3 regions of the Tardiphaga sp. 768_D3_N2_1 genome follow, and region 1 is predicted to be linked to each of the others. Evidence: predicted binding sites of a transcription regulator. Region 1 holds the regulator's gene; each other region holds the start of a gene.
The links. The regulator PhoB, encoded in region 1, activates phosphate uptake and scavenging genes when phosphate is short. The targets are predictions, from matches to a motif close to TGTCATNNANCTGTCAT.

Region 1 (5,803 bases):
CAGCGACCGCCAGCGGATTGCCGCCGAAGGTCGACCCATGCGAGCCGGGCGCCATGCCTTCGGCTGCAGCGGCCGTGACGAGGCACGCGCCGATCGGGAAGCCGCCGCCGAGCGCCTTGGCCAGCGACATCACATCCGGCGTCACGCCGATGCGCTGATAGGCAAACAGTTCGCCGGTGCGGCCCATGCCGGTCTGCACTTCGTCGAAAATCAAAAGGATGCCGTTCTCGTCGCAGATCTCGCGCAGCGCACGGAAGAATGCGTTGGCCGGCGCGCGTACGCCGCCCTCGCCCTGCAGCGGCTCAATGAGAATGCCGGCAGTGTTCGGGCCAACCGCCTTCTTTACGGCTTCGATATCGCCGAGCGGCAACTGGTCGAAGCCATCGAGCGGCTTGCCATAGCCTTCGAGATATTTCGCGGCACCCGTCGCGGCGAGCGTGCCGAGGGTCCGGCCATGGAACGCGCCTTCAAAGGTGATGATGCGCGTGCGCTCGGGATGGCCCTTGGAGAAATGATAGTGCCTGACGACCTTGATCGCGCATTCCATCGCTTCCGCGCCCGAATTGGCGAAGAACACGAAGTCGGCAAAGCTCTGTTCGCACAGCCGCGCGGCGAGGCGCTCACCGTCCGGGCTCTTGAACAGGTTCGACATGTGCCAGAGCTTGGTGGCCTGCTCCTGCAGCGCGGCGACCATATGCGGATGCGCATGACCGAGAGCGTTCACGGCAACGCCGCTGGTAAAATCGAGATAGCGCTCGCCATCGGTTCCAATCAGCCACGCGCCTTCACCGCGCTCGAAAGCGACATCCGCACGCGCGAAAACAGGCAGCAAGTGAGCCTGAGAGAGGGGCGAAGACGTTGCGTTGCTGGTCATAACCGTTCCGATCGAAAAGACTGCGGCCGCGTCGATGACAATTGTGCGAAATCGAACAACGGACCCTAGAAACGAAACGTGCCGCCCTTCTCGGGCGGCACGTGGGCATTATTCTATGTGTGCTGTGAAGACTGTCAACCGCGCACTGCGGCTTTCGAGTCACACGGAGTCGCAGAAAAAGCCGATTTTGCAGCTTTATTTGCAGAAGCATGTGGACGCGGCATGCCCGACTCTTGCGTGCGAGTCACGGCATATTGTAGCTTTTGCCTTGTCGGATACGACATCTCGTGCGGCGGTAGATCCTTTTGACACATCCAGTGCGGCGTAACAGCCGGACGCGAAATTCGCGCCCGGTGAGCGCTAAGGGATTCTGACCGCAGGGATTTTTGAAGTCTCAACTCGCAGCGCCGCCTGGTCAGGCCGGCGTTCACGAAGGGAAAACTGCGATGACGGTAATGACATGGACCGACGATCGCGTCGAACAGTTGAAGAAACTCTGGGAAGGCGGCCTCTCCGCCAGCCAGATCGCTGCGGAACTCGGCAACGTGACCCGCAACGCCGTGATCGGCAAGGTGCACCGTCTCGGCCTGTCCGGCCGCGCCAAGAGCCCCTCTTCGGCAGCTCCGCGGCAGCGCAAGGCGCGCCCGGCGCAGCAGATGGTACGCGTCGCCCGCCCGATGGCCCGCGGCAACACCGCGCTGGCCCATAATTACGAGGTCGAGGCCGAGCCCGATCCGATCGCCTATGACAATGTGGTGCCGATCAGCCAGCGCCTGTCGCTGGTCGAACTCAGCGACGCCACCTGCCACTGGCCAATCGGCGATCCGTCGAGCGCAGACTTCTACTTCTGCGGCGGCAAGGCCCTGACCGGCGCCCCTTATTGCGCGCATCACTCGCGCATCGCCTATCAGCCGGCAAGCGACCGCCGCCGCGCAGTACCGAAGCCGGCACGCTGAGCTGGAAGATATCTAAAGCAAATGAAAATGCCCGGTGATGAGCCGGGCATTTTTCGTTGGGGGCAGCAAGTGTGACCGAGAGACGCCTGAACCAAACTCAATGTCGTCCCCGCCTAGCACGCCGAAGGCGTGCGCGGGGCGGGGACCCATAACCACCGACTAAGTGGTTGGGGCGAGTATTCGCAGGCGTCCTGGATAGAGCCGAGAAGACGGAGGCTATGGGTCCCCGCCTTCGCGGGGACGACACAGCGTGTGTTGTTACTCCGCCGCCTTGTCGAAGCGGTCGTCCAGCGCGTAGCCGGCACCACGCACGGTGCGGATCGGATCCGGCTCGCCGGCGGGATTGAGCAGCTTGCGCAGGCGGCCGATATGCACGTCGACGGTGCGCTCGTCGATATAGATGTCGCGGCCCCAGACGCTGTCGAGCAACTGTTCGCGGCTGAACACGCGGCCCGGATGTTCCAGGAAGAACTCCAGCAGGCGATATTCGGTCGGACCGAGATCGATCGGGCGGCTTGAGCGCACGACGCGGCGCTTGTCACGGTCGAGTTCGATATCGCCAAACGCCAAGACGGTGGCGAGACGCTCGGGAGCTGCACGACGCAGCAGACCCTTCACGCGCGCCAGCAGCTCCGGCACCGAGAACGGCTTGACGATATAGTCGTCGGCGCCGGTGGCGAGACCGCGAACGCGTTCGCTCTCTTCGCCGCGCGCCGTCAGCATGATGATCGGCAGTGCCTTGGTTTCAGGCCGTGCGCGCAAACGGCGGCACAGTTCGATGCCGGACAGGCCCGGCAGCATCCAGTCGAGCACCACGAGATCCGGCACCCGCTCCTTCAAGCGGGTGTCGGCATCGTCGCCGCGAGCGACGGTTTCAACATCATAGCCTTCAGCGTCGAGGTTGTAGCGAAGAAGCGTCGTGAGGGCTTCCTCGTCCTCCACCACCAGAATGCGTGCATTCACAGCCATATGGTCAATATCCTCAGTGACGTCCGATAAGCCTTAAATCATGATCCTTGCGGGAAACCGGCTTCCGCTTTCCCGCATCATGCTTCAGGCCGTCGGCGTATTCGCGAATGTGGTCATGTCGCCCTTCGGGCGCTTGTCGAGGATCTGCTGGCCCTCGATCATGTAGAACACGGTTTCCGCAATGTTGGTGGCGTGGTCGCCGATCCGCTCGATGTTCTTGGCGCAGAACATCAGGTGGATACAGAACGAGATGTTACGCGGGTCTTCCATCATATAGGTGAGGAGTTCGCGGAACAGCGAGGTGCAGATCGCGTCGATTTCCTCGTCGCCCTTCCACACCGTCATGGCGGCGGGCAGATCGTGCGCGGCATAGGCGTCAAGCACGGCCTTGACCTGGGTGGTCACGAGGTCGGTCATGTGTTCGAGGCCGCGGATCAGCTTCAGCGGATGGAAGTCGCTGTCCAGTGCATTGACGCGCTTGCCGATGTTCTTGGAGAGATCGCCGATGCGCTCCAGATCGGTGGCGACGCGCAGCGCGCCGACGATCTCGCGCAGGTCGACAGCCATCGGCTGGCGCTTGGCGATGGTCAGCACGGCACGCTCTTCGATCGTGCGCTGCAACTGGTCGATCTCGGCGTCGGTGGCGACGACGCGCGCACCGAGCGCGACGTCTCGGCGGATCAACGCATCGACGGATTCGACGATCTGCCGTTCTGCGAGGCCACCCATCTCGGCGACGAGACGGGTCAGCTCCTGCAGATCGTCGTCGAAAGCCTTGGTGGTGTGTTCAAAAGCCATATCTAAATCCTCCCGCGAATATCGCGTCAGCCGAAGCGGCCGGTGATGTAATCCTGGGTGCGGCGATCGGTCGGCGACGTGAAGATCTTGTTGGTCTGATCGAACTCGATCAGCTCGCCGAGATACATGAAGGCCGTGGTGTCGGAGACGCGGGCCGCCTGCTGCATGTTATGGGTCACGATCGCGATCGTGTACTGATCCTTGAGCTCGTCGATCAGTTCCTCGATCTTCGCGGTCGAGATCGGATCCAGCGCCGAGCACGGCTCGTCGAACAGGATCACCTCCGGCCGCACCGCGATGGTGCGTGCGATGCACAGACGCTGCTGCTGACCGCCCGACAGGCTGAGGCCCGACGCGTTGAGCTTGTCCTTGACTTCGTTCCAGAGCGCACCGCCGCGCAGTGCCTTTTCGACGCGGCCATCCATCTCCGACTTGGAGATCTTCTCATAGAGACGGATACCGAAGGCGATGTTTTCGTAAATCGTCATCGGGAACGGGGTCGGCTTCTGGAACACCATGCCGACACGGGCGCGCAGCAGGTTGAGGTCCAGCTTCGGATCCAGAATGTTCTGGTTGTCGAGCATAAGCTGACCCTCGGCGCGCTGGCCGGGATACAGGTCATACATGCGGTTGAAGATGCGCAGCAGCGTGGACTTGCCGCAGCCCGACGGGCCGATGAACGCCGTCACGCGGTTCGCCATCAGCGTCAGGTTGATCTTCTTCAGGGCGTGATGTTCGCCGTAATAGAAGTTCAGATCGCGCACGGTGACCTTGGGCCGGGTCTCGCCCTGCAGGACCGACGGCGGCGGCATCGAGACGGAAGAAACGCCAGACGACACAGAAAGCTCACTCATTTTGCTGTCCTCTCGGCGCCGAGAATGCGTGCGCCAATGTTAAGGGCAAGTACGGTCAAGGTGATGATCAGGGCACCGCTCCAGGCGAGCTGTTTCCAGTACTCGTAGGGGCTCTGCACGAAGTTGTTGATGGTCACCGGCAGGTTGGCCATCGTCTTGGTGAGGTCGAGGCTGAAGAACTGGTTGCTCAGTGCGGTGAACAGCAGCGGCGCCGTTTCACCGGCGACACGCGCGGTCGCCAGCAGCACACCGGTGATGAGACCGGCGCGGGCTGCACGATAGGCGATCCGCTTGATGACCAGGGAGCGCGGCAGGCCGAGCGCCGAGGCCGCTTCACGCAGCGGGTTCGGCACGAGGCCGAGCATGTCTTCAGTGGTACGAACCACGACGGGGATCACGATCACGGCGAGCGCAAGCGAACCGGCGAGAGCCGAGAAGCCGCCCATCGGAACCACCACCGCACCATAAACGAACAGGCCGATGATGATGGACGGGGCCGACAGCAACACGTCGTTGATGAAGCGGATCACCGAGGTGAGTTTGTCGTGCTTGCCGTATTCCGCGAGATAGGTGCCAGCAAACAGGCCGAGCGGCGCACCGATGCCGACGCCGATGATGGTCATGATGACCGAACCGACGATGGCATTGAGCAGACCGCCCTCCTGCGAACCGGGCGGCGGCGTGTTCTGGGTAAAGATCTGCAGGCTGATGCCGGCGAGCCCGTTGTAGAACAGGGTGAACAGGATCAGCGCGAGCCAGGTGACGCCAAAGAGAGCGGCACCCATGCAGAGCCCACGGACGATCTTGTCATTGCGACGGCGTGAAGCGTAAATCGGGTTCATGTTAGTTGCCCGCCTTCTTTTCCAGACGCAGCAGCATCAGGCGCGCTGCCGAGAGCACCACGAAGGTAAGCACGAACAGCAGCAGGCCGAGCAGGATCAGACCCGACTGATGCAACCCGTCGCTCTCCGCGAATTCGGAGGCGATCGCCGCCGAGATCGTGGTACCCGGACCGAACAGAGATCCGGTAATGCGGAACGAGTTGCCGATGATGAAGGTCACCGCCATCGTTTCACCGAGCGCACGGCCGAGCGCCAGCATGACGCCACCGATCACACCGACGCGGGTGTAGGGGATGACGACATTGCGGACGACTTCCCAGGTGGTGCAGCCGACGCCGTAAGCGGCTTCCTTGAGCACCGGCGGCACCGTCTTGAACACGTCGACCGAGATCGAGGTGATGAAGGGGAGCACCATGATGGCGAGGATGAGCGAGGCGTTGAACAGCGAGAGATAGGACGGCGGACCGGCGAAGATGGTGCCGAGCACCGGCACGCCTTCGAACATGTTGA
Region 2 (5,803 bases), 5.5 Mb from region 1:
GCGGCAGTCGCTGAAGAAGAACTGGAACGAGATCTATGGCGACCGGCGACAGGAGATCGTTTTCATCGGTTCTGGCATGGACGAGAGTGACATCCGCCGCCGGCTCGACGCCTGCCTCGTGCCCGGCAAGCCCGGCATGGATATCGCCGGCTGGGCCAAGCTCGCCGATCCGTTTCCGGCTTGGAAACGCGCCGATGAAATAGCATCTGCGTGATGCGTCAAATCGCCGTCAGCGGCGCGTGGCGCAGCACCTGGAAGCGCGACGTGGCCGATGCCTGACGAAACAAGCCGATCCGGTCGATCTGCAGAGATGTGAGATCAAGTGTCGCGAACCGCTGCTGCAACATCGCCAGCACCGCTGTGCTGCGCTCGGGCGCAAGCCGGCCGGTCAGCGTCATGTGAAAGCGGAAATCGTCGCGCACATAGGGGTAGCCGAAGCGATCCAGGTGCTCGACCTGCCGCGGTGTCAGATTCTCCGGTTTGCGCCGTGCGCGATCTTCCGGTGTCATCGGTGCGCGGAACACCTCGAATTCTTCGACACAGGTCTGCGCCAATGCGGCGAGCTCAGTGGAGGGCGCATCCGGCACGACAGCTGTGAAGCCGCTGATGATACGAACCACCGGCGAGATTTTCGGGATGGTGCGGGGCATCCGGGCGAAGTCATCGAAAGCCGCGATCAGGTCGGCTTCGGTGCTGTCAGGCACCAGCGAGAACGGTGCCTTCAGCGTGGCGTGAAAGCCGTATTTGCGCGGGTCCTTGATGACAGCCGGCCAGTCAGGCGCCTGCATAATGAGATCGGCAGGCACCAGCATGTCATTGCCGGTGAAGGGATCGTAGCCGAGGATTTCAGCGCCGAAGCGGGAAAGGGCACTATTGGCATCGGGGGCGTAATAGATCGCGTAGCGCGGGAATTCAGTCATGGCCGCACCATAGAGCATGATCCCGAAAAGTGGAGGCCGGTTTTTCGGGAACGATCATGCTCAAGTAAGAGAGAGCCGCTTCACGCCGCGGCAATAGCTTTGCGGTGCATGGCGCGCGCCGGCTGAAGCCTTGTGGCATCGGTCAGATGCACGAGCTTGCCCTGCGCGATCACAGCGACGATGCGTGGGCGCACTGCGACGCTATCATCGACGAGCAGGAGATCCGCGCGGCGTCCATTGGCGATCTCGCCACGGTCGGTGAGACCGGCAGCTTTCGCCGGCGCGGACGAGATCAGCGCCCAGGCCTGCGGTAGCGACAGGATGCCGTCCTCGACCAGCCGGAAGGCCGCCAGCAATTGCGCGGGATAATAATAGTCGGAGGCGAGAATAGAGCAGAGGCCCTTGGCGATCATGTCGGATGCTTTGGTCCAGCCGGTATGGCTGCCGCCGCGCACCACATTGGGCGCGCCGAAGACGATGAAGTCGCCGGCCGCAGCCGCGGCCTTCGCGGTTTCTTCATTGATCGGGAATTCGGCGATTTTGACGCCGAGCTGACGGAAGTCGCCGCGCATGGCAGGGGTCGCGTCATCGTGCGAGAGCGTCGGCACACCCGCGGCATTCGCCGCCTTGGCCAGACGCGCGATCGAGGCCGGTACCTCATCAGTGCGCGACAGCACGCGATCGACCAGCTGGTCGAAGGCATCGCTGCTGAGCCCGGTGCGTTCCACCATCCGCGCGCGCTTCGCCGGCTTCGAGATCCCGGCGAGGTCCATGTGGTCGTTGAAGGCGAGGAGGTCGATGCGGCCGGCCTTCAGCCAGCCCATGATCTCGTCCTCCGCGTCGAGATTGAACGTCTCCTGACGCAGATGGAAGCGCGTGTCGGAAGCGAGCTTCGGCCGCAGCGTCTCGATGGCGTCCAGCAGCTTGCGGGCATTCTCCGCGCCGCGCAGGCCCGGCTCCCAGGACCATGTGGTGCCGTGAAACACCGTGGTGATGCCATTGGCGATGGCCTGCCGGTCGCTGTCGATCAAGGCGACATCGACCGGGAAGTCGACGCCGGGGCGCGGCATCAACTGCCGCTCGAAGGCATCGCCATGCAGGTCGACGATACCCGGCAGCACCAGCAGATCGGAGGCATCGAGGCCGAGCGCGCCATGGATTGCATCCGACCCGATGTCGGCAATCACGCCATCCGTAAGCTGCAGCGAAGTCTCGGTGATGTCCTGGCCGAGCAAAGTGCGTCCGCCATCGATGAAGATATCCGTCATGTCACTGCCATCTGCTTGGGCGCCTTGACGCCTTTATACTTGCTCAGGAAATCCTCGACCGGGAGCTTGCGGAAATCCGGCAGCGCCTGTCTTAGCATCTCGTGCTCCCAGTCCCACCAGGCGAGCTCCATCAGCCCGTCTTCCACAGTTTCCGAAAATCGCCGCCGCACCGGTCGCGCCGGATTGCCGGCGACGATCGTATAGGGGGCGACGTCCTTGGTCACGATGGCGCCGGCGGCGATCACCGCGCCAGTGCCGATCTTGCGGCCGGGCAGCACGATGGCGCCATGGCCGAGCCAGACATCGTGGCCGATGGTGCAGGGATGTTCGCGCCGCCAGGCAAAGAAGTCTGCGTCGTCGCTCTCGCCGGGGAAATAGGCGCTGGCGCGATAGGTGAAATGCGCCTGCGTCGCGCGGTGCATCGGGTGGTTGCCGGGATTGATCCGGATCATCGCCGCGATCGAGCAGAATTTACCGATCGTCGTGTAGGTGATCTGGCCGTCATTCACGACATATGAGTAGTCGCCCATTGTCACTTCCTGGAGGATCGTGCGCGCGCCGACTTCGGTGTAGGCGCCGAGCTTGGTATCGACGAGCTTGGCAGTGGGATCGACCGCTGGCGTGAGCGAGAGTTGTTTGCCGGCCATGTGACGCTCGTGCGACGGAAGAGGAATCGGTGGGTGATACATAAGTATATGCGCTGGCGCGCGGGCACCTCTTCGGTCGGCTTCGTGACGGTGTCGTGACGTCAGCATGAATTCGGGCGTGTTTTTCCCGCAACGACGATAACCCGTATGCGCAGGGCACATGTCACATCACTGTTAAACGCGGGCGTTACCGGTGGCGATGTCTATTGTCATTGGAGTGCCTCATGCTGGTGGTGGATAAGCTGACGTGCCGTTTCGGCGCCAAGGCTGCCGTCGATAACGCGTCGTTCGAGATCAAGCCCGGCGCATTCGTCGGCGTGATCGGTCGCTCCGGCGCCGGCAAGTCGACCATGCTGCGCATGATCAATCGTCTGGCTGAGCCGACCGATGGGCGCATCATGTTCGATGGCGTGGATGTCACTGCGCTCAAGGGGCGCGATCTGCGCAAGTGGCGCGCGCGCTCGGCGATGATCTTCCAGCAGTTCAATCTCGTCGGCCGTCTCGACGTACTGACCAATGTGCTGATGGGCCGTCTGGCCGAGATGCCGCAGTGGCGCTCGCTCACCCAGATGTGGCCCGAGAACGACCGTGCGCTGGCGATGTCGGCGCTGGAACAGTTCGACATGGCGCAATATGCCTCGCAGCGCGCCGACCAGCTTTCCGGCGGTCAGCAGCAGCGTGTCGCCATCGCCCGCGCTCTTGTGCAGCAGCCCGACATCATCCTCGCGGACGAGCCGATCGCATCACTGGATCCGCGCAACACCCGCATCGTCATGGATGCGCTGCTGCGTATCAACAAGCACTTCGGCATCACCGTGATGTGTAATCTGCACTCGCTCGATCTGGCGCGCACCTATTGCGATCGCCTGATCGGCATGTCCGCCGGCCGCGTCGTGTTCGATGGCGCGCCGTCCGCGCTCACCGAACATATTGCTCGCGAACTCTATGATCTCGAAGCCGACGAGGTGATGGGATCGGCGCATATGCCGACGCCCACCCGCGTTCCCGAATACGGTGTTGCTGCCGTCGCGTGATTGCCGTGCGTTGAAAGTATCGTGGTGACGTCATCGTACCGATGGCATCGCCGCGATAGATGCGCCTTCTGCCAAGAAAAAAGTTTCACCTCAGATCAAACAGGGACTGTCATGATCAACCGTCGCTCCATTCTGCTCAGCGCTGCCGCGCTGGCTTTCGCCGCTACCTCGGCTTCGGCTCAGGATTACAAGGCCAAGTATCCGGAACTGACCTTCGCCGTCGTTCCCGCCGAGAACGCCTCGGGCGTCACCGAGCGCTGGGCGCCGTTCGTCGCCTATCTGTCGAAAGAGCTCGGCATGAAGGTCAATCTGCGTATCGCCAATGACTACGCAGCCGTCATCGAAGGTCAGCGTTCCGGCAACATCCACATCGCAAGCTACGGCTCGGCCTCGTTCGCACGCGCCCGTCTCACCGGCGTCAAGACCGATGCCTTTGCCAACGACATCAACATCGATGGCTCGACCGGTTACTACTCGGTATTCTTCGTTAAGGCGTCGAGCCCCTACAAGTCGGTCGACAATCTGAAGGGCAAGAACCTCGGCCTGGTCGATCCGAACTCGACCTCGGGCAACAACGTGCCGCGCTTCGAGCTGGACAAGATGGGTATCTCCGATGCCGACACCTATTTCAGCAAGGTCGTGTTCACCGGCAGCCATGAAAACGCGATGCTCGCGCTGTCGCAGGGCACCGTCGATGTCGCCGCCAACCAGTGGACCAACGACAACGACTCGACGCTGCAGCAGATGCTGACCAAGGGCATGCTGAAGAATGCCGATGGTTCGGCGATGAAGAAGGAAGACTTCCGCATCATCCACAAGTCGGCCCCGATCATCAACGGCCCCTATGCCTATAGCTCCGACCTGCCGGAAGAGCTCAAGGTTGCCATCGCCAAGGCCTTCACCGACGCGCCGATCAAGGACAAGGCCGCATTCGACAAGCTGTCGGACGGCCAGAAGAAGGGCTTCCACGCCGCGACCACCAAGGATTGGGACGCCACCATCGACCTGATCAAGTTCGTCGACGCACTTCGCAAGAAGAAGGCGTCTTGATCGCCTGATCATTGAAGGGAGCCGGATCAGAAATGGTCCGGCTCCTTTTCTGTGTCTGATCCCAGATAGGCCCGCACATCATGTCCGCCACCGTTTCCATTCTTCCGGCTCCGCAGCTCGCTGCGCTGAACGACGCCTACCGCAAGGCGGTCGCGCGCCGGCGCTTGCGCACGATGCTCGTCGTGGTCGCTTGCTTCGCCGCGCTCTTCGTCGCGGCATTGGGTGCCGAGGTCAATGTCAGGACCTTCGTGGAGAAGATCGGAAACTTCGGCAGCTATTTCGATCGCATCTTCACGCTCGAAGCCGGCACCCGGGTCTGGACCGACGTCAATGAATGGTTCTGGGGCTGGAAGAAGTGGCTGTCGCTGCTCGGCGAGACCGTGCTGATCAGCTATGTCGGCACACTGATCGGTGCCGTGCTGGCTTTCGGGTTGAATTTTCTCGTGGCCGAGAACACAGCGCCCTCAGCGTCGCTGCGCTTTGTCGTGCGCCGCTTCATGGAATTCTGCCGCACCGTGCCGGATATCGTGTTCGCGCTGATCTTCGTCATCGCCTTCGGCCTTGGCCCGATGGCCGGCGTGCTGGCGATTGCGATCCATTGCGTTGGGGCGCTTGGCAAGCTCTATGGCGAGATCGTCGAGAATATCGACATGAAGCCGGTGGAAGGCATTCGTTCGACCGGCGCGGGCTGGATCGACTGCATGCGCTTTGCAGTGCTGCCGCAGGTCGTGGCAGGCTTTGCCAGCTACACGTTGCTGCGCTTCGAGATCAATGTGCGCGGCGCCTCCGTGATGGGGTTTGTCGGCGCCGGCGGCATCGGTCAGGAACTCGTCGTTGCTGTCAGAAAGTTTTATTATTCGGACGTCAGTGCGATCCTGCTGATG
Region 3 (5,803 bases), 5.7 Mb from region 1:
GATATAGGCGATGGCCCAGAGTTCGAAGAAAACGACAACACTGGCGATAGCCGTCGCGATCCAGAATGCATTCGGCCAGCTATCCGGCACGAGATAAGGCAGAGTATGACCGAGACCACCCAGCGTCGTCATCAGCCCGCAGATGCCGCCGCGCAGCCACGGCGAGCCGCGTCCGGTCATGGAGCCATCGTCCGACAGCGCTTCGGCGAAACCCATGCTGATGCCGGCGCCGATCGACGCGGCGAGGCCAACAAGGAATGTCTGCCAGTTCTGATGTGTTGCAAACGCGGCCGCAAACAGCGGCGCCAGCGTCGATACGGAGCCGTCCATCAAACCCGCAAGACCTGGCTGGACATATTGCAGGACGAACATCCGGTGGCGGGTGTTGTCCTCCATCGTGCGGACGTCGGACGTCAGGATGGCATCCGATAATTTGGCCGCGAGATGTTCGTGTCCTTTTTCCAGCTCGGCCAGATCGCCCAGCAACTTGCGAACGCCGACATCTGTCGCCTGCTCGGCCGCCTTGGCGTAAAAGCGCTCGGCCTCGAACTCCATCCTCTCGGCCTCCTTGCGGATGGTATCGAGCGACAGGTTACGCGTGAGCCAGATCGGCCGGCGGCGAATGAAGCCCTTGACGTCTTCGCGCCGGATCGGCGGAAGGTTCGGTCCGAAGCGCTCCTCATACATCTGCAACAGCAGATGCCGATGGCCCTTTTCCTCTTCGGCCATCTCGCTGAAGACTTTCGCGGAATCGGGATAGCGCTCTGCCAGATCCTCGGCGAAGCTGAGATAGATCCGGCTGTCCTCTTCCTCGCTGGAGATCGCAACCGCCAGCACCTCGCGTTCGGTGAGCTCCGAAAACGCCTTCATATCAAAGCCTTGCTTAGTTTAGAATTATTCTAATATATACAGGAGCTGCTCTGCATTTGTCAAAGAGCTTTGCGCCTGCGCGGCGCTGAACCTCTCGCGGGTCGGGACGCAATAACGGCGGCGAGTAGGACCGTGATGACACGACCATGCGTGCTCCAGAGGTCGCCCCCGGCATTCACACTGCGCCCGACGTGGAGATGCTGCAGATCAGCGGCCGTCTGAGAGTGCTGTCGCTAACGAATGCAATAAAGTCGGCCTGGTGCCGCAGACGTCCATGCATGGCGAGCACCATCGACAGTATGCTCACCTGAAGCACATACCTTTCCGCTTCCGTGCGTCACCGACCTCCGCTAGTTTGCCCGCAACAAATACGGGCTACCAAGGCCGATTCAGGGAGAAAAGCGGAATGCACGGACTTTCAGTTCTTCGCGGTGTGGCGAGCGCATCGTTTATCGGAGCGCTGCTGTTAGCGTCCCCGAACGCCATCGCACAAACTGCGAACTATCCGAACCGGGCGATCACGCTGGTGCTCCCGTTCGCCGCCGGCAGCGGCACCGACACCACGACGCGCCTGATCGCCAAGGAGCTCGGCACCGCGCTGAACGCCAACACCGTGATCGACAACAAGGCCGGCGCCAATGGCTCGATCGCCGCCAGTTTCGTCGCCCGCGCTCCCGCCGACGGTTACACGCTGTTCGTGACGACCAACACGACGCATTCGGCCAATCCCTATCTGCTCAAGACCATGAGCTATGATCCGATCAAGGATTTCACCCCGATCGCGCGGACCGGCGACCTGCCCTTCATGCTGGTGATCAATCCGGACATTCCCGCCAACTCGGTCCAGGAGCTGGTCGCGCTCGCCAAAAAGGAGCCGGGCAAGTACTCCTACGCATCAGGCAGTTCGTCGGCGATCGTGTCGGGCGCGACCTTTGCCCGCCTCGCCGGGCTCGATCTCCTGCACGTGCCCTACAAGAGCTCGCCGCCGGCATTGACCGATGTCATCGCCGGCCGCGTCAGCATGATGTTCGTCGACGTGCCGACCGGCCTGCCGCATGTCAATGCCAAGGCGCTGAAGTCGCTCGCGGTAACCACGAAATATCGCTCCAAGCTGCTGCCTGAGCTCCCGACCATGGACGAGGCCGGCGTGAAGGGCTTCGACATCACCTCGTGGCAGGGCTATCTCGGCCCGGCCAACATGCCTAAGGACATCGTCGTCAAGCTCAACGCCGAAATCCGCAAGATCGTCGAACGTCCCGAGATCCAGAAAGACCTCGCCAACCGCGGCATGGAAGCCTTTTCCGGTACGCCGGAAGAATTCGACGCCTTCCTGAAAGATCAGCTCAAGGTGTGGGAGAAGCTGATCACGGATGCGGGGATCGAGAAGCAGTAGGCGGCTGGCAACGCCCTCTCAACGAGTCGTCCCCGCGAAGGCGGGGACCCATAGCCTCCGTCCTGTCAAAAGAAGCTCGGCGCCAGCAATGCAGCGTCGACGCACTGACCGTGGTTATGGGTCCCCGCCTTCGCGGGGACGACGTGGAGGGGCTGGCGTGCATGTACTACGTCTACATTCTCGCCAGCGGTCGTCATGGTACGCTGTATATCGGCGTAACTAATAATATGGCTCGGCGAATAATGGAGCACCGGACGGGAAAAGGTTCGAAGTTCGCTCGGGAGTACAAGATTTTCCGGTTGGTCTATGTCGAGAGCTACGACCGACCCAGCGATGCCATCACGCGTGAAAAGCAGCTCAAGAAGTGGAATCGTGACTGGAAGATCCGGCTGATCGAGACGGACAATCCCGAATGGAGCGACCTGTCGCCGCTGCTGGCGAATGGCTTGTAACTTGGCCGTGACCTTTCAACGGGTCGTCCCCGCGCAGGCGGGGACCTATAGCCTCAGTCCTGTCAAAAGAAGCTCTCGCGGCAGAGTGTCGAAGCACTGACCGTGGTTATGGGTCCCCGCCTGCGCGGGGACGACTGGGAGAGACCTGAGCAGGATGACGATAGCGATAGCCTAACCCGCAGGCTCGGCGACTGCATGTCGCAGGGTTTTCCCCTCTCGTCATTTCCTTGTCATGAAATTGTCAGCGCAGCGTAACGCCCGCGCCCCAGAACACGCCGCATGGTCACCACAAAGGAGACAACCATGCGCAGCACATTCCTCTGCTCCGTCGCTTCCCTCGTCATGCTTTCCACCGCAGCCTTTGCGCAGTCGGAAGGCGAATTCCCTGCCAAGCTCGCCGGCCATGCCGTGCTGCCGGCGACGTCGACCATCGACGCGCCTGCGGATGCGCCGAACGACCTGAAGACCTCGGGCAAATACACCACCGGCAAGCGCGTCGACGCGCTCGGCACGGTGATGGGCAAATCCTATGAGCGCCCGACCGGCATCTCGCTGCCGATGAAGGGCCAGCCGCTGCAGGGCCACTCCGGCATCAAGGTGATGCCCGACGGTTCGTTCTGGGTGCTGACCGACAACGGCGCCGGCTCGCGCTACAATTCGGCCGACTACATGATCTATCTCAACCACCACAAGATCGACTGGAAGAACGGCAAGGTCGAGAAGCAGGCCACCGTGTTCCTGCACGATCCCGACAAGAAGGTGCCGTTCCGCATCGTCCATGAAGACACCGCCAAGCGCTATCTGACCGGTGCCGATGTCGACACTGAAGGCTTCCAGATCATCGGCGACAATTTCTGGATCGGCGAGGAATTCGGCCCCTACATCATCAAGGCCGACAAGACCGGCAAGGTGCTGGCCGTGTTCGACACCGTCGCCGACGGCAAGCCGGTGCGCTCGCCGGATCATTGGTCGGTGCAGTCGCCAGGCGCACCGGGCGCCACCTACACCACCGTCAACCTGCGCCGCTCCAAGGGCTATGAAGGCTTCGCCTCCTCCAAGGATGGCAAGTTCCTCTACGGCCTACTCGAGGGCCCGATCTGGGATGCCGAGAAGAAGGACTGGGAGAAGGTCGACGGCAAGGAAGCATCGCGCATCCTGGAATTCGACGTCGCCAACGAGAAGTTCACCGGTCGCTACTGGCAGTATGTGTTCGAACAGAACGGCAATGCCATCGGCGACTTCAACATGATCACCGCCGACAACGGCCTGATCATCGAGCGCGACAACGGCGAAGGCACCAAGGACAAGGCCTGCGCCGAGGGCAAGCGCGGTGAAGACTGCTTCCCGGATCTCGCCAAGTTCAAGCGCGTCTACAAGATCGAGCTGAACGACGCCAATGTCGGCAAGCCGGTGCGCAAGGTCGGCTTCATCGACCTGATGAAGATCCAGGACCCGAACAAGCTGGCCCGCAAGCCGCTCAACGACGGCGTGCTGACCTTCCCGTTCTTCACCATCGAGAACGTCGACCAGGTTGATGCCACCCACATCATCGTCGGCAACGACAACAACCTGCCGTTCTCGTCGAGCCGCGAGCCGAACAAGGCCGACGACAACGAGTTCGTGCTGCTCGAAGTCGCCGACTTCCTGAAGGCGAAGTAAGCAACGCGAGCAGGCTCCGCCCGAAACGACGAAAGCCCTCCCGCAAGGGAGGGCTTTTTGCTGTCCCCTCTCCCGTTTGCGGGAGAGGGGAAGAAGAGCCGCTACGCAGCACGGACCTTGGTCAGGAACTCGTCCACCGCCGTCCGCAACATGCCGGACTGGGTGTCAAGCTCCCTGGCATTCGACAACACCTGCGAGGCCGCCGTCCCGGTCGCTTCTGCTGCGCTGCTGACGCCGCCGATATGTTCGCTGATCTCGCTGGAGCCCGCCGCCACCGACTGAATGTTGCGCGCGATTTCCCGCGTGGCCTCGCCCTGCTCCTGGACGGCCGTGGAGATGCTGGTGGTGATCTCGCTCATCTGCGCGATGGTGCCCGTGATAGCGCTGATCGAGAGCACGGCTTCGCTGGTCGATGCCTGCATGGCTGCGACCTGGGCGGAGATCTCCTCGGTAGCCTTGGCGGTCTGGCTTGCCAGCGCCTTCACTTCGGAGGCGACCACCGCAAAGCCGCGGCCGGATTCACCTGCGCGCGCCGCCTCGATGGTCGCATTCAGCGCGAGCAGGTTGGTCTGGGAGGCGATGCTGTGGATCAACTGAACCACTTCGCCGATCTTCTCAGCGCCGCTGGACAGTAGTTGAACGGTCGCATTGGTGCGTTCCGCATCGCCGACCGCCTTGCTGGCAATTTCGCTCGATTGCGATACCTGCCGCAAGACTTCGCTTACCGAGGCCGACAATTCCTCCGCAGCAGCTGCAACCGTGCTGACATTGTCCGAAGATCGCTCCGACGCAGCGCCGACCGTCGATGCACGCGAACTGGCATCGCTGGCGGTTGCCGTCATGGATTGCGCCGTGGTCTGCATCCCTGCCGCCGCCGTCGAAACGGAGCGGACAATGCCGTTGACGCTGCGTTCGAAGTCATCGGCGATGCTCTCCATGGCCGAACGCCGCTCGGCAGACGCACGCGCCTGCGACTCGGCTTCGATCTTGTCGAGCCCGCGAATCCGGACCGCGTTGTCCTTGAAGACCTGCACGGTCGATGCCATCGCGCCAATCTCATCGCCGCGCCCGGCCCCGGGAATGTCATCCTCAAGCGCGCCATCGGCCAGCGTGCGCATCCGCGCGCCGAGCTGGCCGAGCGGGCGGCTGATGCTGCGACCGATGACCCAGGCGATGCCGCCCGCGACCACACCGATGGCAAGGATCGCCAAACCGAGCGCCCAGATGATCGGCTTCAACCTCGCGTCGAGGTCTTCCAGATAGGCCCCGGCGCCTACATACATGTTCCATCCGGGGATCGCAGCGGCATAGGCAACCTTGCGCAGCGGCTCCGTCTGGCCGGGTTTGACGTAGTCATAGAACATCGTGTGCTCGCCCTTGGCAGCAACACTGTCGCGCCACTCGCGACCGATCGCCTTGCCATTGGTCA

Region 2: phnC (phosphonate ABC transporter ATP-binding protein) is a predicted target of PhoB. The motif match lies at 2,920-2,936, and genes of this name have one in related genera.
Region 3: AB8A27_RS00485 (esterase-like activity of phytase family protein) is a predicted target of PhoB. The motif match lies at 2,944-2,960, and genes of this name have one in related genera.

What each region holds. Positions count from the first base shown of each region.
Region 1 is NZ_CP197245.1:5,761,629-5,767,431, reverse strand. Features, by position in the region: gene AB8A27_RS27090 (aspartate aminotransferase family protein) at 1-874, opposite strand, end outside; gene AB8A27_RS27085 (GcrA family cell cycle regulator) at 1,321-1,830, shown strand; gene phoB (phosphate regulon transcriptional regulator PhoB) at 2,089-2,793, opposite strand; gene phoU (phosphate signaling complex protein PhoU) at 2,884-3,597, opposite strand; gene pstB (phosphate ABC transporter ATP-binding protein PstB) at 3,624-4,451, opposite strand; gene pstA (phosphate ABC transporter permease PstA) at 4,448-5,293, opposite strand; gene pstC (phosphate ABC transporter permease subunit PstC) at 5,295-5,803, opposite strand, start outside.
Region 2 is NZ_CP197245.1:302,796-308,598, reverse strand. Features, by position in the region: gene zigA (zinc metallochaperone GTPase ZigA) at 1-214, shown strand, start outside; gene AB8A27_RS01505 (DUF1045 domain-containing protein) at 219-920, opposite strand; gene AB8A27_RS01500 (alpha-D-ribose 1-methylphosphonate 5-triphosphate diphosphatase) at 1,001-2,188, opposite strand; gene AB8A27_RS01495 (chloramphenicol acetyltransferase) at 2,185-2,835, opposite strand; gene phnC (phosphonate ABC transporter ATP-binding protein) at 3,060-3,869, shown strand; gene phnD (phosphonate ABC transporter substrate-binding protein) at 3,981-4,919, shown strand; gene phnE (phosphonate ABC transporter, permease protein PhnE) at 5,000-5,803, shown strand, end outside.
Region 3 is NZ_CP197245.1:98,750-104,552, forward strand. Features, by position in the region: gene mbfA (iron exporter MbfA) at 1-870, opposite strand, end outside; gene AB8A27_RS00475 (Bug family tripartite tricarboxylate transporter substrate binding protein) at 1,277-2,263, shown strand; gene AB8A27_RS00480 (GIY-YIG nuclease family protein) at 2,425-2,715, shown strand; gene AB8A27_RS00485 (esterase-like activity of phytase family protein) at 3,019-4,374, shown strand; gene AB8A27_RS00490 (methyl-accepting chemotaxis protein) at 4,476-5,803, opposite strand, start outside.